2 linked regions of the Litorilinea aerophila genome follow. The protein of the gene in region 1 binds, or shares a complex with, the protein of each later gene. Links are inferred from orthologs where the notes say so. Each region holds a gene or a part of one and is shown on either strand. Other genes may lie near its edges. The genes, in order: groL and metK.

The links.
Region 2: the proteins of groL (region 1) and metK are in contact, whole or in part, in a cryo-EM structure (PDB 8P4O), measured with the Escherichia coli proteins. The link is inferred for Litorilinea aerophila from one-to-one orthologs.

What each region holds. Positions count from the first base shown.
Region 1 is NZ_VIGC02000014.1:128,774-138,310, reverse strand. The notes cover bases 5,527-8,399. They hold groL (chaperonin GroEL), read left to right. Parts: upstream 5,527-6,083; coding sequence 6,084-7,715; downstream 7,716-8,399. Other genes in these bases: FKZ61_RS12640 (HD domain-containing protein), read left to right, coding at 7,903-8,399; groES (co-chaperone GroES), read left to right, coding at 5,731-6,030. Also shown: FKZ61_RS12670 (tetratricopeptide repeat protein), read left to right, coding at 1-1,020; FKZ61_RS12665 (SLC13 family permease), read left to right, coding at 1,258-2,727; FKZ61_RS12660 (hypothetical protein), read left to right, coding at 2,916-3,245; FKZ61_RS12655 (tetratricopeptide repeat protein), read left to right, coding at 3,294-5,477; more of FKZ61_RS12640, read left to right, coding at 8,400-8,490; FKZ61_RS12635 (30S ribosomal protein S1), read left to right, coding at 8,742-9,537.
Region 2 is NZ_VIGC02000019.1:89,394-98,933, forward strand. The notes cover bases 3,620-6,495. They hold metK (methionine adenosyltransferase), read left to right. Parts: upstream 3,620-4,382; coding sequence 4,383-5,609; downstream 5,610-6,495. Other genes in these bases: ahcY (adenosylhomocysteinase), read left to right, coding at 3,620-4,291; FKZ61_RS14975 (DUF5107 domain-containing protein), read left to right, coding at 5,776-6,495. In the rest of the region: mtnA (S-methyl-5-thioribose-1-phosphate isomerase), read left to right, coding at 1-371; FKZ61_RS14950 (LOG family protein), read left to right, coding at 387-980; FKZ61_RS14955 (carbohydrate kinase family protein), read left to right, coding at 1,083-2,060; FKZ61_RS24320 (GNAT family N-acetyltransferase), read left to right, coding at 2,057-2,980; more of ahcY, read left to right, coding at 3,008-3,619; more of FKZ61_RS14975, read left to right, coding at 6,496-7,638; FKZ61_RS14980 (PD40 domain-containing protein), read left to right, coding at 7,635-9,506. UniProt on the Escherichia coli protein: Catalyzes the formation of S-adenosylmethionine (AdoMet) from methionine and ATP.

The sequences.
Region 1 (9,537 bases):
TGGCTGGTTCCCCAGCCCATACGGCCCACGGCCATCCCGACCCGCAGCGCCCTGGCTTTTCTGGCCGATGCAGAAGCGGCCTATCAGGCAGGCAACATTCATGCTGCCATTGAGGCCTACCAGGAGGTCGCCCGGCTGGAGCCGGAGAACCCCGCGCCCCTGGCGGCTCAATCTCGCCTCTACTTGATCCTGCAGGACGTGCCCACCTCCCTCCGCCTGGCCCAGCGGGCAGCGGAGTTGGCGCCAGACGACCCAGACGTGCTCACCACCCTGGCCCGGGCTCTGGACTGGACCGGCGACTATGAAAGCGCGCTCAACTATGCGCTGGACTCCCTGGAGATCGACCCCCAAAACGCCACCACCCTGGCCGTGTTGGGCGAAATTTACACCGATGTGGGCAACTGGGATGTGGCGGAGGAATACCTCAACGAGGCCCTGGAGGTGGACCCCCAAAACGTTACTGCGCTGCGCAACATGGCCTACCTGTACGAGATGCGGGGCGATTACGAGGCGGCCATCCAGGCCTACGACGCGGCCATTGCCGCAGCACCCAACCGCTTTGACCTGTACATCGCCAAAGGACGCCAATATCGCATCGGCCTGCTGGACTACGAAAAGGCCATCGAAAGCTACCGCCAGGCCGTGGCCGTCTACGAGTCGGCCATCACCCTGGACGCCCTGGGGGACGGGCTTTACAATATGGGCGATCACCTGACTGCCATTCGGGAGCTGCGCAAGGCCGTGGAGATGGATCCCAACTACGGGCCTGCCCACGTCCACCTGGGGATGGCCCTCTACGCCCGGCGCAACTACGAGGATGCGGTGCCCGCCCTGGAAAAAGGGCTGAACCTGGTAGGAGACAGCGCCCGCATTGAACAGCTCTACACCCTGGGCCTGGCCTACATCTACAAAGATCCCCCCGAATGCGACAAGGCGGTGACCTGGCTCCGCAAGGCGCTGGAGATCGACCCGGAGAGCGGCCCGGCCCTGGAAGGCCTCTCTTTGTGCAACGCCCGTTAAGCCAGCCTGCCCTCGAACCCGTCAACCGTTAAACCGTCGGCGATAGCCTTTTTCCGGACATCCATGACCCTGAAACGTTCGCGCCTGAAATCGTCGCTGCCGCCCACAGCCACCCTGAGGCCGCCTCCTTCCCACCGGCAAATTCGCCAGGAGGGTCCGCCCGGCCCCGCCCCAGAATCCTCCCCTGCCGCTGCCTCAGACGGGGGAGGTCGCCGGGGTGACACGGCTGAGCGGACCATGACCAGCAAACGGCGCCTCCAGCGTCGGGTGACGCCGCTACAGGTCCTCCAGGAGCCCCTCCAGGCCGGCGTGCGCAAGGTCTTCGACCTGCGCCGCTTCCTGCTGGTGTTGGGCCTGACCACGGCGGTGCTGCTCTTTCCCACGCCCGAAGGGCTGTCGCCGGAAGGGCACCGGGGGCTAGCCCTCTTCATCTTTACGGGCAGCATCCTGGCCCTGGAGCCCGCCCCCCTGCCCATTGCGGCGCTTATGGTGCCCATCTGCCAGATCGCCCTGGGCATTGATCAGGCTCCTGGCGCTTTTGCGCCCTTCGGTCAGCCGGTGGTCTTCCTCATCCTGGGCAGCCTCTTCCTGGCGGAGGCCCTGCGTAAGCATGGGCTGACCCGCCGCCTGGCCCTCTACGCCATTGTGGCCAGCAAGGGCAATTTCCGGCTGCTGCTGCTGGAGTTGATGCTGATCACCGGCGCGCTCAGCATGTGGGTCCTCAACACAGCCACCGCGGCCGTGCTGATTCCGGTGGCCATCACCATTGCCCAGCGGGTGCCGCGCCAGGAGGAAGCCCGGCGGGTGCTGACCCTACTGATCCTGGGCATCGCCTACAGCTCCAGCATCGGCGCCATCGCCACCATCATGGGCAGCGGGGAGAATGCCATCGCCGTTGGGCTGTTGGATGAAGTCATGGATTTTGGCTTTTTGGACTGGATGCAATTTGGTCTCCCGATTAGTGTCACCCTCATCCCCCTAAGCTGGGCAATCCTCCTGCGAACCCTGCCCGCACCCTCTGTGCGCATCGACACCGAACCAGCGGCCAAGGAGCTGACCCGGCTGGGGAGCCTCAAGGGGCCGGAGCGGGAGATCCTGGCCATCCTCTTCGTGTCGGTGGTGTTGTGGGTCAGCGGGTCGTCCCTGGAATCCATGCTCCATCTGCCCCGCACCCTGCTCAGCAGCGCGGTGGTGGCCATTGGCGCGGTGGCCCTCCTCTCCATCGACGAGGTGATCGACTGGAACGACCTGAAGGGGGTCAACTGGGGCGTCTTCTTCGTCATCGGGGCCGGGCTCACCCTGGGGGATGCCCTGGACAAGACCGGGGCCAGCGCCTGGTTTGCAGCCCAACTGGCCCCGGCCCTGGAAGGCTTGCCCTATGGCGTCATCCTGGTGATCCTGGTCATGCTGGGCTTCAGCCTGACCCAGTTTATGAACAACGTTACCCTGGGCGCCATTTTGGCCCCGGTGTTGATCACCCTGGCCCAGGCCAGCGGCATCTCGCCGCCTCGCCTCCTGTTGCCGACCATCATCTCCCTGGCGCTGGCCTACATGCTGCCCAGCGCCTCGGCCCGCATGACCCTGGTGGCCGTCACCGGGGCCGTGGAGCGCAAGGACATGATCCGGGCCGGCCTGGCCGTGGGCCTGCCCTCGGCCCTGGTGGTCATCGCCTTTTTCTACGGGCTCAGCGTGGTGGGGTGGATCTAACCCCGTGAGGCAAAGATTTGCCCAGGAATCCAATGGCCTGTGGGACATGGTGCGTGACACATCAATCAACGTGCCAGCCATCGACGGGGATGTCGCGTACCACGTCCTACGCATCATGTATCCCAGAATCGCTGGCCCGTTTATGTCGTCGTGTACTGGGCTGTCTGTTCATCATCTGGAGAACACCCATGCGGATATGGCTCATCGGCGCGGGCACCAAAGGAACGGAGGCCCTGCGCCAGCTCCAAAAAAACGCCGACATCGAGGTCATCGTCAGCGATCCCACGCCGAGGCCCAAGGCGGTGGAGGAGGGTGTGATCGGCCAGGTGGACCACGTGGAGGTGGTCACCCAGGCCAACATCAACACCCTGGCCCGACGCATCCGCCCGGACCTGATCCTGATCGACACTTCCCAGGAGAACCGCCATCTGGGACGGGTCAGCGGCGGCCAGGCCCTGTCCGAAGCCCTTTTCTATGAAATTGCCGCCACCAGCGACTATCCTTGCCTGTTGATTTGACCGATGATTTGACCGAATAAGGGAGTTGTGGCAAAAGTCCATGGTACTATGGCCGACAGTTTGAACGACACCTCCAAAAGCTACCACAATCTGGGCCTCTATCGCCTGACCGGCTTCAGCGGGCGGCGGGCCCAGCTGCGTCAGCTCCATGAATGGATGATCGGGGGGGACGACCTGCCGGCCATTGCCATCAGCGGTGAACGGGGCATGGGCAAGAGCACCCTGGCCACCGCAGCCGCCTGGAGCTTTGCCCGGGTTTTCTCCGACGGCATCGTTCGGGTGGGGGCAGCCGGGGCACACCGCTTCCGGCTCTACGACATCGTCCGCACCATGGACACCGTCTTCGGCACGACCCTCACCCGCATCAGCGAAGAGCGGTGGGGCATCAGCATCCTGGAGCAGCTCTACCGGCGGCGACGCCTTCTGATCCTGGACGAGCTGTCCGGCGCCCTGCCGGAGGAGCTGAACACCCTGGTGGACATCATCGGCCACCTGCACGAAGCCGGCGGCCACTCCCGAGTCCTCTTCATCGACCGAGATTTCAGCCCCGCCATCGCCGAACTGGTCCAGTTCCAGCACATCCACCTGGAGGGCCTGATCCTGGACGAGCTTCCCCAGCTGATCCAGGCGCGTGCGCCGGAGCCGGTGCGAGAAGAAGCCCTGGCCCATGTGGAAGAGCTCTGGCACCTGACGACCGGCCAACCCTTCATGCTGCGGCTCATCTGGGGCCTCATGCTGGATTTTTCCTGGGAGGAGCTGGGTTTCATCTTCCAGGACATGGCCGATCCCGAGGGCGTGCTGCACACGGAGGCGGTGGCAGCCTTTGCCGTGGAGAACTTCGCCGCCATCCAGCCCCAGGCCGGCCCCCTGCTGGATCGCCTGGTCAGCGCTGCGGGCGGCGCCTCCCTGGCCGCCCTGGGCGAACTCTTCTGGGCGGATTTGGGCACGCCGGCCGAGCTCCAACAGACCTTGCACGCGCTGACCGAACGGGCGTTGCTGGATCTGGACCCGTACGAGCAGCGGGTGGTGATGCACCCGGTGGTGCGCAGCTACATGGAGCAGAACGCGGTCATGTTGGGCGAGGACTGGGAACGGCGCCATGCCCGCTACTACGTGGCCCTGGCCGAACGCTACCAGTACCTCCCCCTGGAGCGCTGGCCCGAGGTGGACGTGGAATGGGGCAACATCTACAAAGGGGCAGACTGGTGCGCGGCCCGCATGCAGCGCCTCTGGCAGGATGAACCCATCCACTTCATCACCGATCCCGTGGTGGACCAGGAGGGGATCCAGCTGCCGCCGGAAGTCCAGGCAGTCAAAGACGACCTGCGTCTGGCCCGTGCCTATGCCCTGGCCCTGGCCCACTACGCCTTCTGGCGCCATCCGCCCGGCATCCAGCGCTGGCTGGCGGCCGGCGCCCTGGCCTCCCTGGCCCTGACGGATCTGCGAGACTACGCCTGGATTCAACTGAACCTGGGCCGCCAGCTCTTCTTCACCGGCCAGGTGGAACAGGCCGTCCACTGGCTCTCCCGCGCGGCCGCCATCTTTGACTCCCGGGATCTGCTGACTGAGTTAGCCTACACGTACACCGACCTGGGTACCTCCAACCGCATCCTGGACAACCCGCGCCAGGCCTTGCGCTATTTCCGGGCGGCCTTTGACTGTGTGGCCCAGCTGGGCGACCAGTATGGCCTGGCCACAGCGTACATGAACCTGGGCAGCGCCTACTACGGCCTGGACGACTACGAACATGCCCTGCGGGAATATCGCAAAGCCCTGCGCATTGCCCTGCGTCTGGGCTACGAACAACAGGCCGCCAGCGCGTTCAACAGCATGGGCCTGGCCCTGGAGGGCATGGATAGGCTGGCAGAGGCGCAACAGGCCTACCAAAACGCGCTCCAGATCTTCCGGCGCATCCGCGACCTCATCGGCATCAGCACCTGCTACAACAACCTGGGCTCCGTGGCCTACGCCCAGGGGGATTACCAGCAGGCCCTCCACTGGTATGAGCTGGACCTGGCCCTTTCCGAACAGCGGGGTGCCTGGACGGATATGGCGGCTACCCTCCACAACCTGGGCCATGTGGCCCTGGAGCTGGGCCGGCCCGAACAGGCCCTGGAGTACTTCCAGCAGAGTCGGGAGCTCTACGCCGCCTTTGAGCTGACCGACTACGTCCAGGAGGAAGAGGAGATGATTGAATATATTCAATCCCTGGAAGGGCAACGCATGGCATAAACCGGGCCGGCAGCGGCCAGCTAACAAACTTCTAACACAACATTAGCATTTTTCTTATCCTCCGGGTCGTGAAAAAGCGATCTGACTTCCCTACCAATTTGCACAGAAAAATTGAATGGGCTATGATACGGGCCGTTAGCACTCTCGTCACCCGAGTGCTAACGGCCGCCGTTTTAGTCGCCAACAAAGTCGACGGACGTTATCAAATTCGGTTACTGGTGCATGCCACATTCACACTAGGAGGATCAAAGCCATGAATCTCAGACCGTTGGGAGACCGCCTGGTTGTCAAGCCCATCGAAGAGGCGGAGCAGACTTCTACCGGCATCTTCCTGCCCGAGACTGCCAAGGAAAAGCCCCAGCAGGGCAAAGTTGTGGCCGCCGGCCCCGGCGCCCGCAAGGAAAACGGGGAACGCATTCCCCTGGATGTCAAGGTCGATGACACGGTGCTCTACGCCAAGTACGCGGGCACCAGCATCAAACTGCAGGGAGAAGAGTACCTGATTTTGAAGGAGAGCGACGTTCTGGCCATCGTCGAGAACGGCAACAAGTAAGTTCGATGCAACAGCTTTCGCACAGAACGCAGTCCATTCGAGGAGAATAAAAAATGGCAAAGCAGATCATTTTCGAAGATGCAGCGCGTAAAAGCCTGAAAGCGGGTGTGGACGCACTGGCCAACGCCGTGAAGACCACCCTGGGCCCCAAGGGCCGCAATGTTGCATTGGACAAAAAATGGGGTAGCCCCACCGTGACCCACGACGGTGTCACCGTCGCCAAGGAAATCGAGCTGGAAGATCCCTTCGAGAACATGGGCGCCCAGCTGCTCAAAGAAGCAGCCACCAAGACCAACGACGTGGCCGGTGACGGCACCACCACCGCCACCGTCCTGGCCCAGGCCATCGTCACCGAGGGCCTGAAGAACGTCACCGCCGGCGCCAACCCCATGCTGCTCAAGCGGGGCATCGAGGCTGGCCGGGATGCCATCGTCCAGGCCATCCGCGACATGGCCACCCCCGTCTCCGGCAAGGCCAGCATCGCCCAGGTGGCCAGCATCTCCGCCGCCGACAAGGTCATCGGTGACCTCATCGCCGAAGTCATGGACAAGGTCGGCAAGGACGGCGTCATCACCGTCGAGGAGAGCAAGGGCCTGGAGTTCGAGACCGAGTATGTGGAAGGGATGCAGCTGGATCGCGGCTACCTGAGCCCCTACTTCGTCACCAACTCCGAGCGCATGGAAGCCGTGGTCGAAGATCCCTACATCCTGATCACCGACAAGAAGATCAGCAGCGCCCAGGACATCGTTCCTATCCTGGAGAAGCTGGTCCAGATCGGCAAGCGGGAGATCGTGGTCATCGCCGAGGACGTGGACGGCGAGGCCCTGGCCACCCTGGTGCTGAACAAGCTGCGGGGTATGGTCAACGCCCTGGCCATCAAGGCCCCTGGCTTCGGTGATCGCCGCAAGGCCATGCTGCGGGACATCGCCATCCTGACGGGTGGCCAGGTCATCAGCGAAGAGCTGGGCCGCAAACTGGACTCCGTCCGCCTGGAGGATCTGGGCCGGGCCGGCAAAGTGGTCAGCACCAAGGACACCACCACCATCGTGGACGGCGCTGGCTCCAGCGAGGCCATCAAGGGCCGCATCGAGGAGATCCGGGCCGAGATCGAGGCCAGCACCAGCGACTACGACCGGGAGAAGCTGCAGGAGCGCCTGGCCAAGCTGGCCGGTGGTGTGGCCATCATCCGGGTTGGTGCCGCCACCGAGACCGAGCTGAAGGAGAAGAAGCACCGGGTCGAGGACGCCCTGAGCGCCACCCGGGCTGCGGTGGAAGAGGGTATCGTCCCCGGCGGTGGCGTGGCCCTGATCAACGCCATCCCTGCCCTGGACAAGGTGGAGCTGGACGGTGACGCCGCCACCGGTGTGAAGATCCTGCGCCGGGCCCTGGAAGAGCCCATGCGCATGATCGCCCAGAATGCTGGCCTGGACGGCCCCGTGGTCATCGAGCGGGTGCGGGCCCTGCACAAAGAGGGCAAGCTGAACGTCGGTTACGACGTCATCGCCAACGACTACGTGGACATGCTGGAAGCCGGCATCATCGACCCGGCCAAGGTCACCCGCAGCGCGGTGGAGAACGCCTGCTCCATCGCCGCCATGATCCTGACCACCTCGGCTCTGGTGACCGACATTCCCGAGCCCGAGAAGGCGGCCCCGGCCGGCGGCGACATGGGCGGCATGATGTAATTCCGTTGCTCAACCGGGTGACACGGTGTACAATGGGGGGTGTTGGGCTTCAGCTCAACACCCCTTTTTTTGCACTCAATTTTTCGTGCTCAATCCCGCCAGAAATTCGCTCAGGCTCCCCACCAGAGGACTGCTGCCGCATTTCTGCCGTGCGATTGACACAAGCTGTAGCAGAAAGGATCGACGCATGCCATTGCCCACCCGAGACGAAGCCTACGCGCTGCTCTGTGAATGGGTGCAATCTGAAAACCTGCGCCGCCACATGCTGGCCGTGGAGGCTGCGCTGCGGGCCTACGCCCGCCACTTCGGCGAGGACGAAGAGCTGTGGGGTATCACCGGCCTGCTCCACGACCTGGACTACGAGCGCTTTCCCGACATGGAAGATACGGTCAACGGCCACCCGCGCACCGCGCTGCGCCTCTTCCGGGAGCGAGACTATCCCGAGGAGCTGATCCATGCGGTGGAGGCCCACGCCACCTTCCTGGGCGTGCCCCGCACTTCCCTGCTGGACAAGGCGCTGCTGGCTTGCGATGAACTGACGGGCCTGATCCTGGCCTGTGCCTACGTGCGCCCCAGCCGGGATCTGCGGGAGGTCAAGCTCAAGTCGGTCAAGAAGAAGTGGAAGGACAAGGCCTTCACTGCGGCCATCGACCGGGAGGAGAACCTGCGCTACATCGAAGAGCTGGGCGTCCCCTTTGACGAACACGTCCAACGGGTGCTCACAGCCATGCAGGGCATAGCCCAGGAGCTGGGGGTGGCCGGCCAGGCTCCCTGAGCGCTGGCTGGCCACCCGGTAATCCTCCCCTTCGCCCTCCCCAGTCCCTGAACGTTTCGTCATCCGCCCCTGGACGCCCCACATCGGCCCCACCCGGGGCCCAAAATCCTTCCTTGACGCTCTCCTGTGAGCCTGATATAATCTATCATGAGCCAATATCCTTTGGCTTGCGCGCGCTACAGACACATTCCTCTGGCAATTGGCATCGCGCCTCCCTCGCCACTCACAAGCATTCTGGAGCAAGTTTGAAGATGTCAGATTCGGAGCAATTCAATTCTGAGGCTCAGGGCGCCGGCGACACCCATCAGGCACAAGAACCTTCTAACACAAACAACCTCGACCTGGCAGAATTCGAGCGATACCTGGAAGAAGAGCTGGACTTTGATCTCCCCGGCCGTGGTGACCTGCGTCAGGGCGTCATCGTCGAAATTCGGCCGAGTGAGTTACTGGTCAATGTGGGCAGCAAGCGGGATGGCGTTGTTCCCCAGTCGGACTTAGCACGTCTCGACCCGGCATTTGTCAAAAGCCTGCGGGAAGGGCAGACCATCGACGTGGTCGTCAGCCGGCAGCCAGACGACGACGGCATCTTCCTGCTCAGCATTGCCGATGCCCTCCAACAGAAAGATTGGCTCCTGGCCCAGGAGCTGTTGGAGAGTGGCGAGATCACAGTTCACAAGGTTGTCGGCTACAACAAAGGCGGCCTGACCGTCGAGTTCAACCACCTGCGCGGGTTTGTTCCGGCCTCCCACATCGTCAATATGCCCCGCAACCTGAATGAAGAACAACGCCGGGCAGAGCTGGAAAAGCACATCGGCCGGGAGCTGCGCCTCAAGGTGATCGAAGTGGAGCGGCGGCGACGGCGGCTGGTCATGTCTGAATCCCTGGCCGAACGGGAACTGCAGAGCCAGCGCCGGGAAGAGCTCTTCCGCACCGTCCAGGTGGGCGACATCATCGAAGGGGAAGTGCGCAGCATGCGCCCCTTTGGCGCCTTTGTGGACATCGGCGGGGCGGACGGCCTGCTCCACGTCAGTGAGATCGGCTGGGCCC
Region 2 (9,540 bases), on another replicon or contig:
CCGATCGGGTGGCCGCCAACGGCGACGTGGCCAACAAGATCGGGACCTACAAGCTGAGCGTGGTGGCCAAAGAGAACGGCATCCCCGTCTACGCGGTGGTGCCCACCAGTACCATCGACCTGAACCTGCCCGACGGGGATCACATCCCCATCGAGGAGCGGGGGCCAGAAGAGGTGACCCATATCGGCGAGACGGTCATTGCACCGGAAAATGTGCCGGTCTACAACCCGGCTTTCGACGTCACCCCCCATCGCTACATCACCGGCATCGTCACCGAAGAAGGGGTCTGCTATCCTCCCTTTACCCAAAGCCTGCGCAAGGCCAAGGAAGCTGCGGAAGCGCGTATTGCAGCCCGGCGACGGCAACGGTAGATAACTCGAGCGACCATGAATCACCTGACCAGTGTTTGCGTCTTTTGTGGCGCCAGCGCCGGCACCCGCCCGGTCTATCGGGAGGCTGCGGCCCAACTGGGCCGCGAGCTCAGCGCCCGGCGCATCCGCCTGATCTACGGCGGCGGCAGCGTCGGCCTGATGGGCGAACTGGCTCGGGCCTGCTTACAGCATCAGGGCGAAGTCATCGGCGTCATCCCCCACCCCCTCACAGCCAGGGAGACCAGCGGCGAGCCGGTCGGGGAGTGGATCGTGGTGGACACCATGCACGAGCGCAAGGCCACCATGGCGTCCCTGGCCGACGCCTTCATCGCCCTGCCCGGCGGCTTCGGCACCCTGGAGGAGCTCTTCGAGAGCATCACCTGGGGCCAACTGGGCATCCACCGCAAGCCCATCGGCATCCTGAATGTGGCCGGCTACTTCGACCCCCTGTTGACCCTGATCGACCACGCGGTCGCCGAAGGGTTCATCGCCCCCCTGTATCGGCAGCTCTTCGTGGTGGCCGACACGCCGATCACCCTTCTGGATCGGCTGGCCGAGCATGAGACACCGCCCGGCCTGGTGCAGTGGCTGAGCGCCGACGAGACGTAGTAAATCCCGGCAGCAATTCGCCGATGGCCTTCGCCCGAGGTCGGGGCACCGAATGTCTGCCGTGGCATTTGCGCCAAACTGTGGTTGAAAGGAATGACCTGGATGACCTGTGTAATCACCGGTTCCGTTGCTTACGATTATTTGATGCGCTTCCCGGGGCGCTTTCGGGATCATATCCTGCCCGACCAGATCGAGAATCTGAGCGTCAGCTTCCTGGCTGATTCCATGCGCCGGGAACGGGGAGGCGTGGCCGCCAACATCGCCTACACCATGAAACTGCTGGGCGCGGATCCCGTGATCCTGGCCACCGTGGGCCATGACTTTGGCGACTACCGCCGCTGGCTGGAGGAGCAGGGTCTGCGTACCGACCAGATCATCGAGATCCCAGACGAGCTGACCGCGACCTTCTTCGTCAGCACCGACCTGGACCAGAACCAGATCGCCAACTTCTACACCGGCGCCATGGGCCATGCCCGCCACTACGGCCTGGCAGACCGCAAGCTCACCGACGCCAACCTGGTCCTCATCAGCCCCAATGATCCCACCGCCATGCTCAACTACGCGCGGGAGTGCAAGGCCCATGGCATCCCCTATGCCTACGACCCCAGCCAGCAGATCGCCCGCCTGAGCGGGGAAGAGCTGGAGCAGAGCATCCCCGGTGCCTCGTACCTGTTGTGCAACGAGTATGAGCTGGCCATGATCCAGAACAAGACCGGCTGGTCCCTGGAGCAGATTCAAGGCCAGGTGGACACCCTGGTCCTGACCCTGGGGAAACGGGGCAGCGTGATCTACACCGACGGCCGGGCCTACGAGATCCCCGTGGCCCAGGTGAGTCGGGTGGATGACCCCACCGGCGCTGGCGACGCGTACCGGGGAGGTTTCTTCGCCGCCCGCCTGGCCGGCCTGCCCTGGGAGGTCTGCGGGCGGGTGGGGGCACTCTGTGCCGCCTACGCACTGGAACATATGGGCACCACTACCCATCGTTTCACCATCGACGAGTTCATCGCCCGGTACGAGGAATACTTCGGCCCGGAGCCGGCCCTGGCCCGGCTGAAGCAGCGCCAGGCCGCTACGCCGTGAGCTTCTCGACGGAGGCGGCTACGCCCGAGCTGGCCGCGATTCGGGCTGTGTTGATGGCCGATCCCCTCTGGGCGGCTTACGGCCTGGCCGATCTGCAGCCCCAGTTTGCGCCCTACTGTCGCTGGTACCTGGCCGACTCGCCGGCAGGGCCAGGGCTGATCCTCCTTTTCAGCGGCTTGACGCCCCCGGTGCTGCTGACCGTTGGAACCGTCGACGGGGTGGAGGCGGCCCTGGATCAGGCCCCGCTGCCGGAGACCATCTACATGAGCGCCCGGCTGGAACATCTGCCGGCCCTCCAGGCTCGCTACGACTTCGGCGGAGATGTGCGCCCCATGCTGCGCATGGCCCTGGTAAATCCCGACAGAAATTCGCCGAGCGTTTCCACCAGAGGGAGTGCGCCCAGAGGGCACCCGGAATTTCTGCCGGGGTATTTACGCCAGACTGTACCGGTGGCGCCGGCCTCGGCTGGAACGGCCCCGGACGTCGTACCCATCCGGCTGACGCCCGCGGACGGGGCACGGCTGCGGGCGCTGTATGCCCATGGCGGTGACTTTGCGCCCGATGCCTTCGACCCCTACCAGGTAGAGAACGGCGTCTTTTACGGCATCCAGGATGACCAGGGCCGGCTGCTGGCCGCCGGCGGCACCCATATCGTGGATTGGCGCCAGGGCGTGGCGGCCATCGGCAATGTCTACACCCGGCCGGACTGTCGGGGCCGGGGATACGGGGCGGCCGTGGTCCAGGCTGTGGTGGCGGAGCTCCGCAGCCTGGACGTGGCTCACATCGTCCTCAACGTGGATCAGCGCAACCAAGGGGCCCGCCGCCTGTACACCCGCCTGGGCTTCACGGTCCACTGCCCGTTTGTGGAAGGCATCGGACACAACCTGAACACGAAATCACGTGAACACCAAACTACGTGAACACCAAACTATAAGGAGAATGATTGCATGACGACCATGACCAAAGACCGCAACTACGACATCGCCGACATCAACCTGGCCGAGCGGGGACGGTTCCGCATGGCTTGGGCCGCCAAGGAGATGCCGGTGCTGGACCTGATCGAAGAGCGCTTCCGCCAGGAGCAGCCCTTCAAGGGCAAGCGCATCGCCGCGGCCATGCACGTCACCTCAGAGACGGCCAACCTGATGCGGGTGCTCATCGCCGGCGGCGCGGAGGTGGCCCTTTGTGCCAGCAACCCCCTGAGCACCCAGGACGACATCGCCGCGGCCCTGGTGGCCTACTACGAGATGCCCGTCTTCGCCATCAAGGGCGAGTCGGTGGAGGAGTACAACCAGCACCTGAACGCCGTCCTGGACATCGAGCCCCACATCACCATGGACGACGGCATGGATCTGGTGGCCATGCTCCACACCCAGCGCCAGGAGCTGCTGCCCAACGTGGTGGGCGGCACGGAAGAGACCACCACCGGTGTGATTCGTCTGCGGGCCATGGCCGCCCAGGGTAAGCTGGCCTTCCCGGTCATCGCGGTCAACGACGCCATGACCAAGCACTTCTTCGACAACCGCTACGGGACCGGCCAGAGCACCATCGACGGCATCATCCGGGCCACCAACATCCTCCTGGCCGGCAAGAACTTTGTGGTGGGAGGCTACGGCTGGTGCAGCAAGGGCATTGCCATGCGGGCCCGGGGCATGGGCGCCAACGTCATCGTCACCGAGGTCAACCCCCTGCGGGCGCTGGAAGCGGTGATGGACGGCTTTCGGGTGATGCCCATGCTGGAGGCGGCCCGCATTGGCCACATCTTCTGCAGCGCCACCGGCGACATCCACGTGCTGGACAAGCATCACTTCGAGGTCATGCGAGACGGCGCCATCCTGGCCAACAGCGGCCACTTTGACGTGGAAATCAACCTGAAAGCCCTCCGGGCCATGAGCACCCAGGTGACCCGGGTGCGGGATTTCCTGGACGAGTACACCCTGGCCGACGGCCGGCGCCTCTACGTGGCCGGCGAGGGTCGCCTGGTCAACCTGGCGGCTGCAGAGGGGCACCCCAGCGCGGTGATGGACATGAGCTTCGCCAACCAGGCCCTGGCCGCCGAGTACCTCCTGAAACACGCCCACGAGCTGGGTAAAAACGTCTACAACGTCCCCGAGGCCATCGACCAGGAGATCGCGGCCCTCAAGCTCAAGGCCATGGGCGTGGAAATCGACACGTTGACGCCCGAGCAGGAGGCTTACCTGAACGAATGGGCCCTGGGCACCGGCCATTGAGCTCCCGCTTGCCCGTGGCGGCAAAAGCCGGTGCGAGCGGTGGGAATGAAACCATGCGAACGAAACGGATGAGTACAAAGGAGATGACCCTATGACCACCTTTATGACGGCGCCGAAGTTGCTCTTTACCAGCGAATCGGTGACCGAAGGCCATCCAGACAAAATGTGCGACCAGATCAGCGACGCGGTGTTGGATGCCGTCTACGCCCAGGATCCCTACGGCCGGGTCGCCTGTGAAACAGCCATCAAGACCGGCTTCGTCATGTTGCTGGGGGAGATCACCACCACCGCTGAGCTGAACTACGATCAATTGGTGCGGCAGGTGATCCGGGACATCGGCTTTGACTGCAGCAAGAAAGGGTTCGACGGCAACACCTGCGGTGTTCAGGTGGCCATCGCCGCCCAGAGCCCGGACATTGCCATGGGGGTGGACAAGGCGCTGGAGGCCAAGGAAGGCCAGATGGAGGAGGATGAGTTGGAGACCATCGGCGCCGGCGACCAGGGGATGATGTTTGGCTTCGCCTGCGACGAGACCCCCACCCTCATGCCCATGCCCATCTACCTGGCCCATAAGCTGGCCCGCCGCCTGAGCCAGGTGCGCAAGGAGGGGATTCTGCCCTGGCTGCGCCCCGATGGCAAGACCCAGGTCACGGTGGAATATGCCTTCGGCAAACCCAAGCGCATCCACACCGTGCTCATCAGCACCCAGCACGACCCCGACGTGACCCAGTCGGAGATCCGCCAGGCCCTCATCGAGCACGTCATCGACCCGGTGCTGCCCCAGGAGCTGGTGGACAAGGACCTGCGCATCTTCACCAACCCCACGGGCCGTTTCGTGGTGGGCGGCCCCATGGGCGACGCCGGCCTCACTGGCCGCAAGATCATCGTGGACACCTACGGCGGCATGGGCCGCCACGGCGGCGGCGCCTTCAGCGGCAAGGACTGCACCAAGGTGGACCGCAGCGCAGCCTATGCGGCCCGCTGGGTGGCCAAGAACATCGTCGCAGCCGGGCTGGCCCGCCGCTGCGAGATCCAGCTGGCCTACGCCATCGGCGTGGCCCGGCCCCTGAGCATCAACGTGGAAACCTTCGGCACGGCCCAGATCAGCGACGAGCAGATCGTCCGGCTCATCGAAGAGCACTTCGACCTGCGGCCCGGTGCCATCATCCGGGACCTGGGCCTGCGCCGACCCATCTACCGCCAGACCGCGGCCTACGGCCACTTCGGCCGGGATGACATTGAGCTGCCCTGGGAGGACACCAGCCGGGCCGACGCGTTGCGCCGGGCCGCTGGCCTGGAGGAGATGGCCCACGCTTGAGCCATGCCCGGCCTTGACCCGGCATGGACGTGAAAGGGCGAGGCCGGTAGGCCCCGCTGTGGACGCCCTGACACCGGGCCCGCTCCGTTGGCCTCCCTGGGGGGAGCCGCGGAGGGGCCCGGTTGCTTTTGGGAGCAGCCCTGAGCCTGGTTGTATAATGCACACCATGCGAATAGATGCTACCTGTGGATCCGTTTTCCGGGCCTGGCGTATCCGGCCCCTGTTGCTGTGGGCGACACTCCTGACCCTGGCGTGGAGTCTGCTGGGCTGTGCCCCAGGCCTGTCGGCGCCTGCTGTCTTGAACCAGGCCGAGACAATCGCCCGGGAGGATGCCCGGCGGCCCCTTCCCCAGCACGATTCCTCGGCCCCCATCGTCACGGTGGAAGTTCGCGCCGCCACCCCCATCTATCCCGGAGATCCGGTCACCATCGTGGTGCGGGCCATCAGCCAGGAGCCCGTGGACGCCTACCGCCTGGCCATCGACGACGCGGATACCGGATGGCGTGCCGTAAAACGGTTGCCAGGAGGCCTGCTCTCCTTCGAGTGGACCGCCGGTGAGCCCGGCTCCTACGTGCTCATCGGCCAGGCCCGCACCACGGCCGGCGCAGTCGGCGAAGGTCGTCGCCTCCTCACCGTCGAGCCGCCGGATTCATCGTCGAGCCAGTCTGGCCAGCCGGGCAGCCGGCCCGATCCCACAGCCCAGGATACCGTCATCTTCTATGCCAGCTCGGTCACCCTGCCCACCTACCCCTTCGCCGAGTACCAGAGCCAGGCCGTGGATCCGGCCTACCGCTGGCCCTACCGGCGCTTTGACCGGGATCGCTTCTGGCAGCAGGCGCCCCAGCCCAGCCCCCAGACCTACCAGTTGCTCATCCTGGAGAACCGCTACCTGCAGGTCTTGATCCTGCCGGAGTTGGGCGGCCGCATCTGGCAGGTGCTCCACAAGCCCAGCGGCAATCGCATGTTCTACCAGAACAACGTGGTCAAGCCATCGCCCTGGGGGCCGCCCCAGCAGCTCGGCTGGCTTGCCCTGGGCGGCCTGGAGTGGAACCTGCCCGTGATCGAGCATGGCTACGATTGGGGAACTCCCTGGGATTACCGGGCGTTACAAGAAAGCGATACCGTGGCATCGGTGACAGTGGCCACCCCGCGGGATGGCCGCCTGCTCCATGCCAGCATCACCGTGACCCTGCGCGCCGGGTCCGCCAGCCTGGAGGTTGCACCGACGATTACGAACCTGAGCCCGGATGAATTGCAGTTCGACTACTGGCAGACGGCCATGTTGGCGCCCGGCACCGGCAATCGGCCCAGCCCGGACCTGCACTTCGTGTTGCCAGGGCAGCTCATGACCGTACACAGCACCGCCAACCCGGATCTGACCGGCCCTACCCTGCTCTTCACCTGGCCCCACTACAAGGGGCGGGACCTGAGCCGACTGGGTAACTGGCGGGAGTACCTGGGCTTTTTCGAATATCCTGCCGCCCACGGACCCTTCACCGCGGTCTATGATCCCTGGTACGATGCCGGCGCCGTACGAATCTATCCGCCTGAGATCATGCGGGGCAGCAAGGTATTCGGCCTGGGCTGGGAGAACGCCCTGGGCAGCGACCTGTTCACCGACGACGACTCGGCCTATGTGGAGCTGCACGGCGGGCTGGCACCCAGCTTTTTTGAACAGGCGCGGCTGGCCGGGGGCGCCTCTATCTCCTGGCAAGAACAATGGTATCCCGTGGTCGACCTGGGTGACCTGACCACCGCCAATGCCAACCTGGCCTTGCACCTGGCCCGCACCGCGGACGCCTTCCAGGTCGGCCTCTATCCCACCCGGCCGCTGAACGGGGTCATCAACCTGTTGGCCGATGGCGTGCCGGTGGCCCGACGGGCTGTGGTAGCCAGCCCGGAAGCGCCTTTCCAGGGCGTGCTCCCGGTGGACGGAGCCATCCTGCCCCAGGTTCAGCAGTGGCAGCTCCAGGTGGAGGACCAACAGGGGCAGCGCTGGATCTCCTACGAGATGAGTGATCCGTCATGACACAACGACGTCCCAATACCATTTTTCCGTCGTGGTTACTGTGGGTAATCGGCCCCGTCACCGTGTTGGCCGCGGCGGTCATCGTCCTGGCCGTGGTGCTGGGCATCCAGGCCGGCCAGCGACAGATCGAAATTCAGCGGCGCCAGCAGGTGGGGATCGCCCTGCAGCGGGCGACCGATTACCGCACGGAAGGCAACCTGGAAGCCGCCCTGGCCGAGTACCAGCGGGTATTGATGCTGGATCCGGGCAACGCCGCCGCGGTGGCCGGCATCGAAAGCCTGTTGCAGATGGCCGGCGGCGGCCAGGGGGAAGCCGGCAGCACCCTGGCCGGCACGGCCCCCGTGACGTCCACCAATGGCACCGCTGCCCCCGCCAGCCCGGACCAGCCTCCCCAAGAGGCGGCCTGGACGGCTGCCCAGGATGCGTATACCCATGGCCGCTGGCAGGATGCCATTGACATCCTGCTGCGTCTCCAGGCGGAGGACCCGGCCTTCCAGCCCGAGCGGGTCCAGGAGATGCTCTTCAACGCCTACGTGAACCTGGCCGCAGAGAAGGATCAGGCTGGCCTTCTGGAGGAAGCCCTGGCCCTGGTGGACAAGGCCCTGGCCCTGCGCCCGACCGCGTCCGAACTCCGCGCTGCCCGCACCCAGGCCGCCCAATACCTGGATATGCTCAGTTACTACGGCGTGGACTGGGGCCGCACGGTCCAGATGTTAGAAGAGCTCTACCAGCGGGATCCCAGCTATCGAGATGTGGCGGAGCGACTGGTGACGGCCCGCTATGCCTACGGCGAGAGCCTGGCTGACGACGGCGCCTGGTGTCTGGCGGCGGAGGAATACACCGCGGCCATTGGGCTGGAGGTGCGGCCGGGCAGCATCGCCCGTCGGGACGAACTCCAGGCCCTGTGCGAAAATCCCCCCACCGCCGCCACCGTGGATCCTGGCGAAGGTACGGCCGCCCCCGGCCAGGCCACCCAGGCTGCAGAGACTTCCCCCGCCGCCATTGCCACCGACGCACCGGTGACGGGATCCACGTCGGCTGCGCCGGCAGGGGGAAGCCTGTCCGGTCGCCTGCTCTATTCCGCGGTGGATGCAGTGACCGGGCAGACTCACATCTATCTACAGCCCCTTGGCAGCGACGGTCCACCCACTATCCTGGTCAGCGACGGCCAGCAGCCGGCCCTCCGCCCCGACGGCCAGCGCCTGGTCTACCGCAACCTGCGAGACGACATGCGGGGCCTCACCGGCTATGACCCGGCCACGGGCCTGAGTCTCCGCTTCACCAAATTCGCCGAGGACAGCCTGCCAAGCTGGAATCGGGAGGGCAACCGCCTGGCCTTTGCCAGCAATCGGGAGGGAGATCGCCGCTGGCGGATCTACGTGATGTGGGCCGATGTGGACGCCGAGGCTACCTCCATGGGCTTCGGCGAGTCGCCCGATTGGTCGCCTGCAGGGGATCGGATTGTGTTCCGGGGCTGCGATGAGACAGGGAACCGCTGCGGGCTGTGGACCATGACAGGGACCGGGGCCGATCGCAAACCCCTGACCACGGTGCCGGCTGATACCCGGCCCGTCTGGGCGCCGGATGGCAGCTTCGTGGCCTTCATGAGCGATGGCCGGGATGGCAACTTCGACATCTATCGGGTGGATGCCAGCGGCGGCCAGGTGACCCGGCTGACCACGGAGGCGGCTGTGGATGTGTTGCCGGCGGTCAGCCCGGACGGACGCTGGGTGGCCTTCCTCAGCAATCGGAATGGCGCCTGGGCCATCTGGGCGGTGCCCAGCACCGGGGGCGATGCCCGCCTGCTGGCTCAAATCGAGGGGAACATCGATAACTGGCACGAGCAGGGCATTCAGTGGGTGCGTTAGATCCGGCACCCACAGCGCTCCCTGCCAGGGGATT